2 regions of the Ensifer sp. EB106-05-01-XG146 genome follow, and region 2 is predicted to be linked to the other one. Evidence: riboswitches for the same ligand, from Rfam matches in the RefSeq annotation. Region 2 holds a riboswitch; the other holds the start of a gene.

Region 1 (7,384 bases), on a different contig from region 2:
ACCACCACGGTTCCCGAAAAGAAAAGGCCCGACTGCATCAGCATGCCGACGCCGAACTCGGTCGGTGTCAGCCCCACCGCATTGATCAGTACGAAGGGCAGCATGGTCGCCCAGGCATAAAGTGCGCCGACCGCTCCGCCGATCACAAGTGTCGAGGAAACGAAGCGGCTGTCGCTCACCAACCGCCGATAGGCCGCAAGGATGGGCTTCAAGTGGCCCTTGGCCGGATCCGGGGTCGCGGTCTCGGCCATGAAAAACTGCACGGTGAGACAGGCCATGGCGGCAAAGCCGACCATCAGGAAGAAGATCGACTGCCACCCGAAGAGACCGAGCGCCAGGCCGCCAAGCGTCGGGGACACGGCGGGTCCGAGGGCCAGCATCATGCCGATCATGTTCATGATGCGTGCGGCCTCAGTCCCGGTGAACTGGTCGCGCACGATCGCCCGCGCCACGGTCATCCCGACGGAGGCGCCGATGCCCTGCACCAGGCGGCCGGCCAAAAGCACCGCGACGGAAGGCGCAAAGGCCGCCATCAGGCTACCGACGAGGTAGATCGCCATGAAGATCAGCGTCGCGCGGCGGCGACCGATGACATCGGAGAGCGTGCCAGACACCAACTGGGCAAAGGCGAAGCCGGCGAAATAGAGCGACAGCGTCATCTTGATCGCCGCTTCGCTGGAGGAGAAGGCGCGCACCAGTTCAGGCATCGCCGGCGTATACAGCGCCATGGAAACGGGGCCGAGCGCCACCAGGAAGGCACCGATGATGCTTGTGCGCCGCTCGCTCATGCGACGCGTCATTGCGCGGCTCCGACCCGGACTTCGGCCTTCTCCGCTGTCTCCTTACCGGCAAGGCACGGATCGAGCTGACGCAAATTGTCACGCAGGATGCGCAGGTTGGAACAGAGAAGCGCGCGCGCTTCCGAGTCCAGCCCTTCCGTATAGGCATCCATCATTTCGCGAAGACCGGTCATCAGCTCGTTGAACAACGGACCGGCCTTTTCGGTGATGACGACATTCTTGGCGCGGCGATCCGCCGGATCGGGAACGCGGGCGACGAGCCCGTTCGCCTCCAGCCTGTCGAGATAGGCCGACAGCGTCATAGGCTCAATGCCCATGCGTGTGGCGATTTCGGCCTGTTTGATGCCCTCGGTGAGCGCCACCTGGATCAGCGTGCGCGCCTCGCCAGGCGTGATGCCCAGATCCATGGCATTGACCTTGCGGTCGAAGGCCCCGCGCAAGAGGCGCGAGACATCGGTCAGAAGCATTCCAATGGTTTCGGATTCTAGCTTGAAGGGCATCATGATCGTTCACAGGTGATATAATAAGTTTTACTTATCATACCCTGTGAAAACGTTCAACGCGGAAGGCCATCTTTCCCTTGCCAGTTTAACGGTAAAACTCGCAAGGATTCAACGTATTACCTTCGCAATCCCGCGCGGGACCGTCTTTGTTGTGTCTCAGCCCTCAAGCTCCTCGCGCAGCATTTCGAGTTCCAGCCATTCCTCTTCCATGCGAGCGAGGTCGGCACGCAGCTTTTCCAGCTCCTGCGCCAGCTTCGCAAAAGCATTTGGATCTTTTGTGAAAAGATTGGGGTCCGCCATCTTTTCTTCGCGCTTGGCAGCCTCGGCTTCCGCCTTGGCAATCTCTTTCGGCAGGTTTTCGAGCGCGAATTTCTGCTTGTAGGAAAGCTTACCCTTGGCAGCCTTCGGCGCTTCGGCGGCCGGTGCGGCTGCATCGGCCTTGGCCTTTTCCGCCTTCTCGGCCTTGCGCTTCTCCTCGATCGCGCCCTTGCGCTGCGCCATCATGTCGGAATAGCCGCCGGCATACTCGATCCAGCGTCCATCCGGCGCCTCCGGATTGGCCGGCGCAATCGTCGAGGTGACGGTGCGGTCGAGGAAGTCGCGGTCGTGGCTGACGAGGATGACAGTTCCGGCAAAACCGGCGACGATCTCCTGCAAAAGGTCGAGCGTCTCGATGTCGAGATCGTTGGTCGGCTCGTCGAGGATCAGAAGGTTGGTTGCTCGCGCGAGGATGCGCGCCAGCATCAGCCTTGCGCGCTCGCCGCCCGAAAGCTCGCGGATCGGGGTGCGCGCCTGCTCTGGCTGGAACAGGAAGTCCTTCATGTAGCCGGTGACGTGGCGCTGCTCGCCATTGACCAGCAGGTTGTCGCCGCGCCCGTCCGTCAGGTAGTGCGCCAGCGTGTCGTCGAGATTGAGGTCTTCGCGCTTCTGGTCAAGCGTCGCGATTTCGAGATTGGTGCCGAGCTTGACCGTGCCCGTATCCGGCTCGATCTGTCCGGTCAGGATCTTCAGGAGCGTCGTCTTGCCGGCGCCGTTCGGGCCGACCAGACCGATGCGGTCGCCGCGGTGCACGCGGATCGAGAACGGCGCGACGATGGTGCGCTCGCCATAGGCCTTGGTGACCTTCTCCGCCTCGATCACCAGCTTGCCCGATTCCTTGGCGTCGGCGGCCGTCGCCTGTACCGTTCCCTGCGGCCCCTTGTGGCCGCGATAGGTCGCCCGCATGGTCTGCAGCTCACCGAGGCGGCGCATGTTGCGCTTGCGTCGAGCGGTCACGCCGTAGCGCAGCCAATGTTCCTCGCGCTCGATCGCCTTGCCGAGCTTGTGCTGTTCCAGCTCCTCGGCCTCCAGCACCTCGTCACGCCAAGCCTCGAAATGGGCAAAGCCGCGGTCGAGCCGCCGCGACTGGCCACGGTCGAGCCAGACGGTCGCGGTCGAGACCTTCTCCAGGAAGCGCCGGTCGTGCGAGATCAGAACGAGCGCCGAACGGCTGCGGATCAGTTCGTCTTCCAGCCATTCGATCGTCGGCAGATCGAGATGGTTGGTCGGCTCGTCGAGCAGCAGGATATCCGGCTCCGGCGCCATGACACGGGCAAGCGCCGCGCGACGCGCCTCACCGCCCGAAAGGCGCTTCGGGTCTTCCTCGCCGGTCAACCCCAGGTGCTGCAGCAGATAGGCGACGCGATAGGGATCGTCACTCGGGCCGAGTCCTGCCTCGGCATAGGTCTGCACCGTGTCGTAGCCGTCGAAATCCGGCGCCTGGTGCAGATAGCGGATGGTCGCGGAGGGATGGCGGAAGATTTCGCCCGACTGCGCCTCGGCCAGGCCCGCGGCAATCTTCATCAGCGTCGACTTGCCCGAGCCGTTGCGGCCGACCAGACAGATGCGGTCGCCCGGTTCGACTTGAAAATTGGCGCCGGCTAGCAGCGGCGCGCCGCCGAAGGTGAGGAAGATGTCGTCGAGTTTCAGAATGGGAGGCGCCAAGGCTCAGGCTCCGGAAAGATCATAGGGGCGGGCGAGCACAATGGCGCGACCGCTCTGGAGAGTGAAGCGAAGGGGACCCTCCGCAACGTTGGAAACGGTTCGGGACGAGCCGAACGGCAAGGTGAAATCGTCGAGCGGATAGCGCGCATTGACGATCGAAAGACCGGTAAGCTCGGTCAACCCGAGCACCGAGAAGAGGCAGCCCTTGGGTAGGTCGAGGTCGAGCGAGCCGGCCAGCAGCGGATAGGCCTCTTCCTCGCCCGAGGTCATCAACACGGAAAGGCCACGCTCGGCAAGGGCGACGGCATGCAGCAGGTGCATGAAGGCGTGATCGCTGCGGGTACCGCCGAGGGCGCCGGCGAAAATCAGGCGATCGGCTCCACGCGACAGCGCCGCCTCGACCGCGATCTCCCCGTCCGTCGCGGCCTTCGCCGCCGGATAGGGCTCGCGCGGGACGGAGGCGTAGTCCGCAAGAAGGGCTTCCTCGGTCGAGTCGAAATCACCGACCCAGACATCCGGCACGATGCCGAGCAATCGGGCATGGCGCATGCCGCCGTCAGCCGCAATGAAGCGACTTGCGGCCAGCTGGTGAGCCAGCCGGTCGGTCAGCGAAAGGGCGCCGCCAAGCAGAATGGTGAAGGTCGATCGAGCCATGGCAAAGCCCATAGCGCAAAGGACCGCCGAAGGAAAACGAAGAAAACCGTCGAACGAGCGGTTCTCGATATTTTGGTCAGACCATCAATGCCCCTCGGGCACCGGATCGGGAAAAAGCATGCCGGCATAAATGCCGGGGGTCGAATCCGGAATTTCGACGGCGCCGGCCACCCGCTCGTAGAACTTCGCCGGCCCGACGCCGCCGATAATCGCGTAGCCATAGCCGGCCTCGCGCATGGCCGTGAGGCTTGCAAGCAACAGTGCCTCACCGATCCCCTGCCCGCGCATGCTTTCGTCGACGCCGGTCGGACCGAAGAAGCCGAGTGCCGTTACGTCGTGGCAGGAAAAGCCGACGATCTTTTCGTCATGGACAGCGACGTGCATGCGCGTCGGGGTGGAGGAAAAGGCGGCTTCCGCCTCGCCCGCCCATCCGGCACCGAAAGTCTTTTCAATCCAGGAAACGACCAGGCGGCGCTCCGGCGCCATGGCGCGGCGAATGCTGATGCCAAGGCCAAGCTTCGACTGAGGTTCAGCCGGCAGGGCATAAAGTCGAACAAGCATATCGGGCATGACATTTCCTCCTCGCTGCCGTTGTGTAGCGCAGTTGGCGGCATACGCAAACACGAGCCATTGTGCTGGCCAGGCGTCCCCTTGCTTCGCCGTAAACATCGCTTGCCATGGGACCGAGGCAGCGGTAAATCTCTTGCCGCTCTAACGGGGTGCCTCCCGACCGCATTGCGGCCGGAGGCTGAGAGGCGTCAAAACGCCAACCCGCGGAACCTGATCCGGCTCATACCGGCGGAGGGATTAGACGCGATCGGATCGATACGCCCTTTTCCCATGCAACAACGAACTTTGGGAGAGAGGTCCTCGCCATGTCCAATTCATCGCAACTTAAATTCTTTAGCCGGCTAGCCCTTGCGACGGCCGCGAGCCTTGTTTTCTCCGGCGCCGCGACCGCCGCCGACAAGACGCTGACGGTGTACACCTATGAGAGCTTTATCACCGAATGGGGCCCGGGCGCCAAGGTCGCAGAAGCCTTCGAGAAGACCTGCGAATGCAAGGTCAACTATGTCGGCGTGGCCGACGGCGTCGAGCTGCTCACCCGCCTGAAGCTCGAAGGCGAGGCTTCCAAGGCCGACATCGTGCTTGGCCTCGACACCAACCTCGTTGCGGAAGCCAAGGCAACGGGCTTCTTCGCGCCGCACGGCGTCGAGGCAACCGGCGTCACCGTTCCCGGCAACTTCTCCGACGACACGTTCCTGCCCTATGACTACGGCCACTTCGCCGTCGTCTACGACACCGAGACGCTGAAGACGCCGCCGAAGAGCCTGAAGGAGCTGGTAGAAGGCGACCCGTCGCAGAAGATCGTCATCGAGGATCCGCGTACGTCGACGCCGGGCCTCGGCCTCCTGCTCTGGGTCAAGGCCGTCTATGGCGATGAGGCGGGTGCCGCCTGGACGAAGCTGAAGGACCGCGTTCTGACCGTCACCCCCGGCTGGTCGGAAGCCTATGGCCTCTTCACCAAGGGCGAGGCGCCGATGGTGCTGTCCTACACCACGTCGCCGGCCTACCACATGGTCGCGGAAAACACCGAGCGCTATCAGGCCGCTGCCTTCTCCGAAGGGCACTACATCCAGATCGAAGTCGCCGGCATGACCAAGAACGCCAAGGAGCCGGAACTGGCAAAGCAGTTCCTCGCCTTCATGACCGGTCCGGACTTCCAGTCGATCATCCCGACGACGAACTGGATGATGCCGGTCGCAGCGACCAAGGAGCCGCTGCCGGACGCCTTCAATAAGCTGGTCAAGCCGGAAAACACCTTCCTCCTGCCCTCGGAGGACGTCGCCAAGAACCGCAAGGCCTGGATCGACGAATGGCTTGCCGCCATGAGCAAGAACTGAGGCCGGATTGTTCGCACTGCGCGAAAATCGTATGACAGTGGTCGCCGGGGCAGCCTGCCTCGGCGTCTTCGTCCTTTTCGTCGGTCTTGCGATCGTCGCCTTGCTGAGCCAGACGGGCGGCGCGAGCGACGATGCGCTGTTCGACGCCTACATCTGGCGCGTCACCCGCTTCACGCTGCTGCAGGCGACCCTCTCGACGTTGCTGTCCGTGCTCTTTGCCATCCCCGTCGCCCGGGCGCTAGCGCGACGACCGCAGTTCCCCGGCCGCATCTGGCTGCTGCGCTTGATGGCGCTGCCACTCGGACTGCCGGTTCTGGTTGGCGCACTCGGGCTGATCGAGATCTGGGGGCGGCAGGGTTTCCTCAATTCCGGCCTACGCTGGCTCGGCCTCGCGCAGCCCGTCAGCATTTACGGCCTGTTCGGCATCCTGCTTGCCCACGTCTTCTTCAACATGCCGCTTGCAGCGCGCCTGTTCCTGGCCGGGCTCGAGCGCATCCCCGCCGAATACTGGCGCAGCGCCGCCAATCTCGGCATGCCGTCACGCGCACTCTTTCGCTTCATCGAATGGCCCGTGCTGCGCGGCCTCCTGCCGGGTGCCGCCGGCCTCGTCTTCATGCTCTGCGCCACCAGCTTCACCCTCGTGCTGACGCTCGGCGGCGGGCCTGCGGCCAGCACAATCGAAGTGGCGATCTACCAGGCGCTGCGTTTCGATTTCGATCCGCCGCGCGCGATCGCGCTGTCAGCCCTGCAGATCGCCATGACCGGCCTGCTGCTGCTCCTGCTTCGTCATCTGGCGACCGAGCCGGAAGAGGGCATGACCGGTGGCCGCACTGTGCGCCGTTTCGATGGCGCGTCAAGGATCGCGCGCCTGAGTGATGGCACCTGGATCACGCTTGCCTTTCTGTTTCTCGGCGCGCCGCTGGTCGCGGTTCTCATCTCCGGACTCGAAGCCGATCTGCTGAAGCTCGCCCGCGATCCGGCGGTGCACCGGGCGCTGCGGACGAGTGCGGCAATCGCGCTCGCCTCGGCACTCGCCTCCGTCACCATGGCAGCCGTGATGATCCGGGCGGCGGCAACCGCCACCGCGCCGCGTCACGCGACGTCGCTCTCCCGCGGCTTTGCCGGTGCCATCGGTGCCAGCACCTCGCTGATCCTCTTGGTGCCGCCGGTGGTGCTCGGCGCCGGATGGTTTCTGCTTTTGCGTCCCTTCGGTGACGTCGCGCGCTTTGCACCTGCCATCGTCGTTGCGATCAACGCGCTGATGGCGCTGCCCTTCGTCCACCGCATCCTCGCGCCGGCAATGGCGACCCATGCGGCACGGTCCGAACGGCTGACGGCAAGCCTTGGCATTCGTGGTTTTGATCGTCTGCGATGGATCGACTTTCCGGCGCTGCGCAAGCCGCTATTGATGGCCCTTTCCTTCGCCATGGCGCTGTCGCTCGGCGACCTCGGCGCCGTCGCTCTCTTCGGCAGCCAAGACATGGTGACGCTGCCGTGGCTGCTCTATAGCCGTATGGGCAGCTACCGCACCGCCGACGCC
Region 2 (7,384 bases):
GAGAACGATCGGCCGGTCTTTGGCTATTTCGGCAATCTCAATCCGTGGAAGGGCACGTCGGTGCTTCTCGAGGCTGCGCGGCAGCTAATCGACGAGGGCCTGCGTTTTGAGCTGCGGGTGCACGGGGGCGCCCCCTTCCAGGCCGACAGTTTCAAGGACGAGATCGCCCGGCTCTTCAAGAAGACGGCGCCTTCGGTCCAACAGCGCGGCGCCTACAGGCGCGAAGACATCGGCGGCCTCATTGCCGCTGTGGACTGCACCATCGTGCCTTCGATCTGGTGGGAGAACGCGCCGCTCGTCATCGGCGAGGCCCAGTCTCAGCGCAAACCGGTGATCGCCAGCAATATCGGCGGCATGGCCGAAATGGTGCAGGACGGCGTCAACGGCATCACCGTCTCACCAAACGATCCGCGTGCGCTGGCCGCCGCCATGCGCCGCATGGCGGAAAGCCCTGACCTTCGGCGCCGCCTTTCGGCCAATGCCCGCAAGCCCAACGATATCGATACCACTGCCCGGCGCTATCTCACGCTCATCGACGCGATCGAGCCCCGAGAAACCGTCGCCGCCTAGAGGGAAGACCATGTCTGTAGCAGCCGACAAACCGGACGTCGCACCGGAGCAAAACAATGCAAAGCCGCTGAAGGGCCGCGTGGACGCGATCGACCAGGGCCGCGTCTTCGGCTGGGCATTCGACCCGGAAACTCCGGAAAAGCGGCTTGCCATTCGCGTGCTTCTCGACGGCAAGGTGATCGCCGAGGCGCTCGCCGACCGCAACCGGCCCGATCTCAAGCGCAACGGCATTGGCGACGGCAACCACGCGTTTGAAATCGCGTTGCCCGAGATGGCGAGCGCGCGCAGCGGCGAACTCGTCGTGCTTGCGGCGACCGGCAAAGGCGGCGAACTGCCGCTTCGTGTTCCCAAGCCCGACGAACAGGCGGCCGAAGCGCTGATTGCAGCACCGCTTGCAAAAGTGCTCGACAAGCTCGACGTGCTGATGGCAGCGCAACGGCAATTGCAGGTCTCGCAGCGTTCCGCCCTGCGGTCGAAAGTTGACGACGGCGATGAAGCCGAAAGCCCCGGACTTGCAGCAATCAGCAATGATGTCGCGAACCTCCGCGGAGAAATCACCCAGCGACTGACCGATCTCGACGTTCATCTGATGCGGCTCGACGGTGTAATCGCGGGTATGGAAAAGAGCCTCAACGCACTGAAGCAGCGCTCGAATGGCGATTTGAAGCCGGCGTTTCTGCTTCTCTTTGTCCTTGCAGGCTTTGCGGCAGGCGCGATCCTTTCCGTCTTCCTTCGGACCTGAGGCGCATCTCATGCCCAGTACGGAACTCAGCCTGTCCGCAAGCCCTGCACCGCTTGGCCGCATTGCGCGCAGTGGACGGATCATCGCCTGCCCGATCGACGAAACACTGCTGCTCGTTATCGGAACCGGTGGCCCGATGGCCGATCAGTTGCCGGTCGAGATCAATGAAGATGCGTCAAGCCAGGTCATGGCGTCGGTCGTCGGCTGGCGGCTGGCGACACCCCAGTCTTCCGCCACGCATGGCTTTGCCGCGCTGTTGTCGGTCGAAGGTTCTGAGCGGCTGCCGACTACGCTGCGCTTCGGCAAGGCGGGTAACGGCAAGCGCTATATGGTTGCGCCACGCACCGTTTCGATCGGTGAAGTCACGGCGATGCTAAAGGATTTCGCCGGTCCGCAGCTGGTACACGTGCTCGGTCGTCTGGTGGACGTGCTTATCAAGCCGCCGCATGCCGATCAACGGCTCGCGGCCATTACGACCCTGCTTAAGACCGGAGCGGCGAGCGACGGATATATCGAACTGCTCGGCGAGGGGCATGATGGAACCATCGCCCTGAAAGGATGGGCGCACGACCTGCCCGCCGGCGTCTGCCGGGCGATCGTCAAGAGCGAGGATACCTTCCTTGCCGATTGCAACGTCGCCATTTTCCAGCGCAACGACGCGCCTGACGGCTCGGCCGGTTTTGTCGGCCTCCTGTCCGCAAACGATCTGCCCCGCGCGCGCGACATCAAGGGCATATTCTATCGCGGCCGCGGCGCCTGGCGTTATGCCGGGCTCCACGAACGCCGGGTCGTGACCGGTCCGCTCGAGACACCCAGCCATATCCGCGCGATGCTGCTCCAGAGCCAGAGCTCGCCGCAAGTCATGCTTCGCCTGCGCGATGCCGCGAGCGGATACGATGGCACCGAGACGATCTCAAGCCTTCCGGTTCCTGTCCGCCTTGGCGTGGATGCACTCTACCAGGGTGGGGATGGTGCCTTCCTGATTTCGGGCTGGCTTTTAGACCCTGATGGGCATGTTGAAAGCGTGCGACTTTGCCGACAGGGTGGCGGAGTGCGGCTGGACGCAGCCTGGACGCGCACCGAACGATCCGACGTCGAAGAGGCCTTCGTCGATCGGCCGGAATTCAAAAGCGCGATTTCCGGCCATCGCCGGTCCCATGGCTTTATCGGTCGCGTCGAGGCGCTTGGTGGCGAGGCGGAGGGACCAGTTCACCTCGAACTCACCCTCAGAGACGCCCGCCGCGCCTACATGCCACTTTTCCCCGTGCGGCTACCGGCACGCGCCGCCGCCCTACGGCTGCTTGGCTCGATCGATCCGACAAGCTGGGCCCTGCCCGATATCATCGACCGGCAGATCGTCCCGTTCCTGACGGCGGCGCGCAGCACCGCACCGACCATCGAGACCGTTGTCGACATGGGCCCCTTCGACCAGGCCGAGGGTACCGCCATCCTTCTTGTCGCCGGAGAAACCGAGACGGATTTCGCACCGCTTTTGGGGCTGCTCGCGCTTGATCCGCAAACGCGCCGGGCGCCGATTGCGCTCGTGCTCCAGGCCGAGCAGTTCCGACGGCACGCGGTCCACATCCGTCAAGTCTCCGAATTCTATCGCTTGCCGCTGCGGCTCGTCTCCGTCGAAGGCGCCGGCGATGCATGCGACCTGGCGCAAGCGGCCGCTGGGAGCACGAACAGCGATGCCGTCGTCCTGCTTTCCGCGTCGCTGACGCCAGCCAATGCCGGGTGGTATCAGGCACTCGTTGCCGGTTACGAGATAAAGACGGGAAGCATCATTTCGCCGACCCTTGCCTATGAGGATCACTCGATCCGCTGGGCCGGCAGCACGTCGCTCGATCGCCACGACCATCTTCAATCTAGCCGCTACGCCGGCTATCCTGTCGGCGCCGTCAATCGCCTGAAGCTGACCCGGGTCGCAACTGCATCGCTCGATTGCTGCATCCTGCCGCGTGAAGCGCTTATGGAGGACGCAGGTCTGTCGCCGACCTATCTCGGCGCAGCGCTGAAGGGCCTCGATCTCGCCCTTCGCCTGAGCGGAAAGGGCTATGAGGCTTACTGGCTTCCGTCCCTGCAGATGGTGGGGTCGGACGAGGTACCCGGAGCGGGCTCTGCCGCCACCGCCCGGTTCGTGGAGCGTGTCGACCGGACGCTCTTCCGCGCCCGATGGATGCCCGCCCCCGAAACCGCCCAAACATTCTTCGAGGAGACCGACGCATGAGCGAAAAACTCCGCGTACTCGTGGTCTCCCATGGCCACCCGACCCATTCGCTTGGCGGGGCGGAAATTGCTTCGCATGGTCTTCACAAGGCGCTGAACGGCCTGTCGGGTGTGGAATCGATCTACCTCGCCCGCGTCGGCAATCCGGTTCCGCGCCATGGCGCTTCCGCGCTGATGAGCCTGCGTCTCGCCATGGACGAAGTGCTCTACCACGCCGAAGACTTCGACCATTTCTTCCTGTCGAACGGCGATACGGACGCCATCCGCCGCGACCTCTTGCGGTTCGTCGGTGACATCAAGCCTGATGTCATTCACTTCCATCATATTCTCGGCTTCGGCCTGGAAGCGCTCTATGCCGTTCGTGATGCCCTGCCCAAGGCACGCATCGTCGTGACGTTCCATGAGTATCTGCCGATCTGCCACAATCACGGGCAAATGGTGAAACGCCCCTCGGGCCAGCTTTGCAACGGCGCCTCACCGATCAGTTGCCACACGTGCTTCCCCGAAATCCCGGTGTCGCGCTTCGTTCGCCGCGAACAGTTCGTGCGCGGCATGCTCAATCTCGCCGATGCCTTCATCGCGCCGAGTGCCTTTCTCGCCAACCGCTATGTCGAATGGGGTCTTGAAGCCGCAAAGATCTTCGTCATCGAGAACGGCATCGTCATGGGCGACAAGGCGCCAGCCCGCGAATTGCCGTCGCCGACGGCGCGACGCAACCGCTTTGCCTATTTCGGGCAGATGACGCCATTCAAGGGCGTTCACGTGCTGATCGACGCGGTATCACGGGTGCCCGACGACATCTGGGGCGATGATTCCTCGCTGATGATTTTTGGCGGGAACCTCGAGCGTCAGCCAAACGACTATCAGGAGAAGGTAGCGAAACTCATCGAGGACGCCGGTCGTCGCGTCCGCTTCTATGGCGCCTACCAGAACCAGGACATGCCAAGGCTGATGCGCTCGGTCGACTGGGTGGTAATGCCCTCCGTCTGGTGGGAGAACTCCCCTGTCGTTATCCAGGAAGCGCTGCATCACGGCCGGCCGATCCTGTGTTCAGACATCGGCGGCATGGCCGAAAAGGTTCGCGACCGGCTGGACGGCCATCACTTCCGCGCCGGGAGCGCCCAGGATCTGGCGGACCGGCTGATCGACGTCTTGGCCGCCCCGCGGGCATGGGACAATCTGCGTGCGACACTTCGACGACCGACGAGCCACGTCGATTGCGCACGCGAGCATGTGGCGCTCTATCGCAAGATGCTCAAGGGCGAGCAATCCGCCCTGCCCAGCGCGGCAGTGGCCTGAGGTAGAGTCGAGGCAATGCCAAACGGCTCAACCAGATCGCGACATACTGCCAAGAACGCCTTGGACCTCGGCGACGTTCGAAGGCCCATCGATCGACCCTCTATCGTTGCCCCACCAATGATGAAAATGATGCACTGGCCCATGCCCCTGGCCGATGGCCAGGCCGTCGGCCGCGACCAGCGCATCATGCAGATAGACCTTGGCTGCGACGACCGCGTCGTCAATCGGCTTACCTTTGGCAAGCGCCGAGGCGATTGCGGCCGAGAGGGTACACCCGGTGCCATGATCGTTCCTGGTTTCGATCCGCGGCCGCGACAGGTGCAGGACCGTTTCCCCCCTATAGAGGCTGTCGACAGCATCCCTGCCCTTGGCATGTCCGCCCTTCATCAGCACCGAACGCGCACCGAGCTTCAGAAGCATCTCGGCCTGGCGCGCGATCTCAGCCTCCGTTTCAGCGATCGCACGTCCGGTCAGCAGCGCCGCCTCGGGCAGGTTCGGCGTGAGAATGAGCGCCAGCGGCAGCAACTCCTCCTTGAGCGTCGCGATCGCGTCCGGGCGCATCAGGGGATCGCCGGAGGTTGCCACCACCACCGGGTCGATGACAGCCAGCCGGTCGTAGCGCTTCAGACCAGCTGCGATCACCGCGATCGTCTCGCGCCGCGAGACCATGCCTATTTTCACCGCTCCCACGGCGAGATCCGAAAACACCGCGTCGATCTGAGCCGCAACGACGGTCGGGGAGATATCTTCAACCGCAGAAACGCCACGGGTATTCTGCGCCGTGACCGCAGTGATCACGCTTGCGCCATAAACGCCGAGCGCAGAGAACGTCTTCAGATCCGCCTGGATGCCGGCCCCGCCGCCGGAATCCGAGCCTGCGATGGTGACGGCGATCGCGGTCATAGCCCCACCTCCTTGAGACCTGAGCCTTTTCGGTTTGAGTCAAGAACAGACACGAGCAAAGCGACCTCCCCGAAATGGACGGAGATCCGGTCGACAAGCGCAGAGACGGCTGGTGAGCAGAAGGGCCCTCGCCGTTCCTACGCCGGTATGATCCGGATCAGGTTCAAGGGTCTGGCTCACCGCCATCTCAGCACCGTGACAGTGCGCCCCTCGGCAGGAGGGATGCTAGGGGGGCATGGGCGGGGATGTCAATTGATAGATGCAGCGGATCCAAGCCGCATCTTTCCACACAGGCCCTGCGGACCAAGCGATCGAGAAAGAGGCCGTGGAATGGCACGTCCGCTTCGCGATCCCATTTTCCCGGGATCGTCAGCAATACAGACGCAACATATCGTTAGAACGCCACAAGCGCCGTATGATTTCGCGCACGGGAAACAACGATGAAGGACGATACGATGCGGATCGAAGAAACGGCCATTCCCTCTGTTTTCTTGATTAAGCCTAAGCGATTGGTCGATACGCGTGGCTACTTCGCCGAGACCTTTCGGGCTGATCAATTCGCCGAAATCGTCGGGACGCACTCTTTCGTCCAGGACAATCAATCGCTGTCGCTTGAAGCCGGCACTGTGCGCGGACTGCACTTCCAACTGCCGCCGCGCGCACAGGGAAAACTGGTTTCCTGTAACGCCGGCGCGCTCTGGGATGTGGCGGTGGACCTTCGCCGCGGATCACCGACCCACGGGAAGTTCGTGGCCGCTGAGCTTTCCGAAGAGAACGGTCACCAGCTCTGGATTCCGCCGGGTTTCGCCCACGGCTTCTGTACCCTGAAACCCGCAACCGTGGTCAGCTACAAAGTGACCGACTACTACAGTCCTGAGCACGATCGCGGGCTTCTTTGGAACGACCCAGAGCTCCGGATCAATTGGCCCGTATCTCCGAATTACGCCATCCTGTCTGACAAAGACAGGAACCAGCCAAGACTTTCCGAGCTTCAATCCAAGTTCGGATCAGAACTCTAGTCTCGATATTTATCTTAGAAGGACTTCACTGAGATATGCGTGTACTTGTTACCGGCGGGGCTGGTTTTATTGGTTCAGCGGTTATTCGACACCTCATTATCGACAAGGGATATGACGTGTTGAACGTTGATAAGTTGACCTACGCGGGAACCCTCAGCTCCCTTTTGCCCGTCGCAAACAACCCCTCCTATCGCTTCCTCAAAGCTGACATCAGCGATGGGCGAGCGATCTCGGAGGCCTTTTCCACCTTCGGACCCGATCGCGTCATGCATCTCGCTGCCGAGAGTCACGTCGACCGGTCAATTACCGGAGCAAGGGACTTCATCGAAACTAACGTTGTCGGGACATTCAACCTGCTAGAATGCGCAAGGGCCTATTGGCAGTCCATGGAAGATGAGGGCAAACGCAGGTTTCGCTTTCTTCACGTTTCGACGGATGAAGTGTACGGCTCGCTCGCGGATGACCAGCTCTTTTCCGAGGAGACGCGATACGATCCGAGCTCGCCTTACTCGGCATCGAAGGCCGCCTCCGATCATCTCGCCAAAGCATGGGCACGCACCTACGGCATGCCGATCTTGGTTTCCAACTGCTCAAACAATTACGGTCCCTATCACTTCCCCGA

The links. A riboswitch is a leader RNA that binds a small molecule or an ion and turns the genes downstream of it on or off. The one in region 2 is predicted to bind thiamine pyrophosphate.
Region 1: linked by a shared signal. The riboswitch ahead of thiB (thiamine ABC transporter substrate binding subunit) and the one ahead of thiD (bifunctional hydroxymethylpyrimidine kinase/phosphomethylpyrimidine kinase) in region 2 are both predicted to bind thiamine pyrophosphate.

Annotation. Positions count from the first base shown of each region.
Region 1 is NZ_JBYTDX010000001.1:3,577,076-3,584,459, forward strand. It holds gene AC3WVQ_RS17735 (multidrug effflux MFS transporter) at 1-800, opposite strand, end outside; gene AC3WVQ_RS17740 (MarR family winged helix-turn-helix transcriptional regulator) at 797-1,300, opposite strand; gene AC3WVQ_RS17745 (ABC-F family ATP-binding cassette domain-containing protein) at 1,460-3,286, opposite strand; gene AC3WVQ_RS17750 (thiamine diphosphokinase) at 3,290-3,940, opposite strand; gene AC3WVQ_RS17755 (GNAT family N-acetyltransferase) at 4,025-4,510, opposite strand; TPP riboswitch at 4,646-4,764, shown strand; gene thiB (thiamine ABC transporter substrate binding subunit) at 4,816-5,844, shown strand; gene thiP (thiamine/thiamine pyrophosphate ABC transporter permease ThiP) at 5,852-7,384, shown strand, end outside.
Region 2 is NZ_JBYTDX010000002.1:1,113,385-1,120,768, forward strand. It holds gene AC3WVQ_RS25190 (glycosyltransferase family 4 protein) at 1-570, shown strand, start outside; gene AC3WVQ_RS25195 (hypothetical protein) at 581-1,312, shown strand; gene AC3WVQ_RS25200 (hypothetical protein) at 1,323-3,542, shown strand; gene AC3WVQ_RS25205 (glycosyltransferase family 4 protein) at 3,539-4,840, shown strand; gene thiD (bifunctional hydroxymethylpyrimidine kinase/phosphomethylpyrimidine kinase) at 4,868-5,743, opposite strand; TPP riboswitch at 5,861-5,964, opposite strand; gene rfbC (dTDP-4-dehydrorhamnose 3,5-epimerase) at 6,199-6,762, shown strand; gene rfbB (dTDP-glucose 4,6-dehydratase) at 6,798-7,384, shown strand, end outside.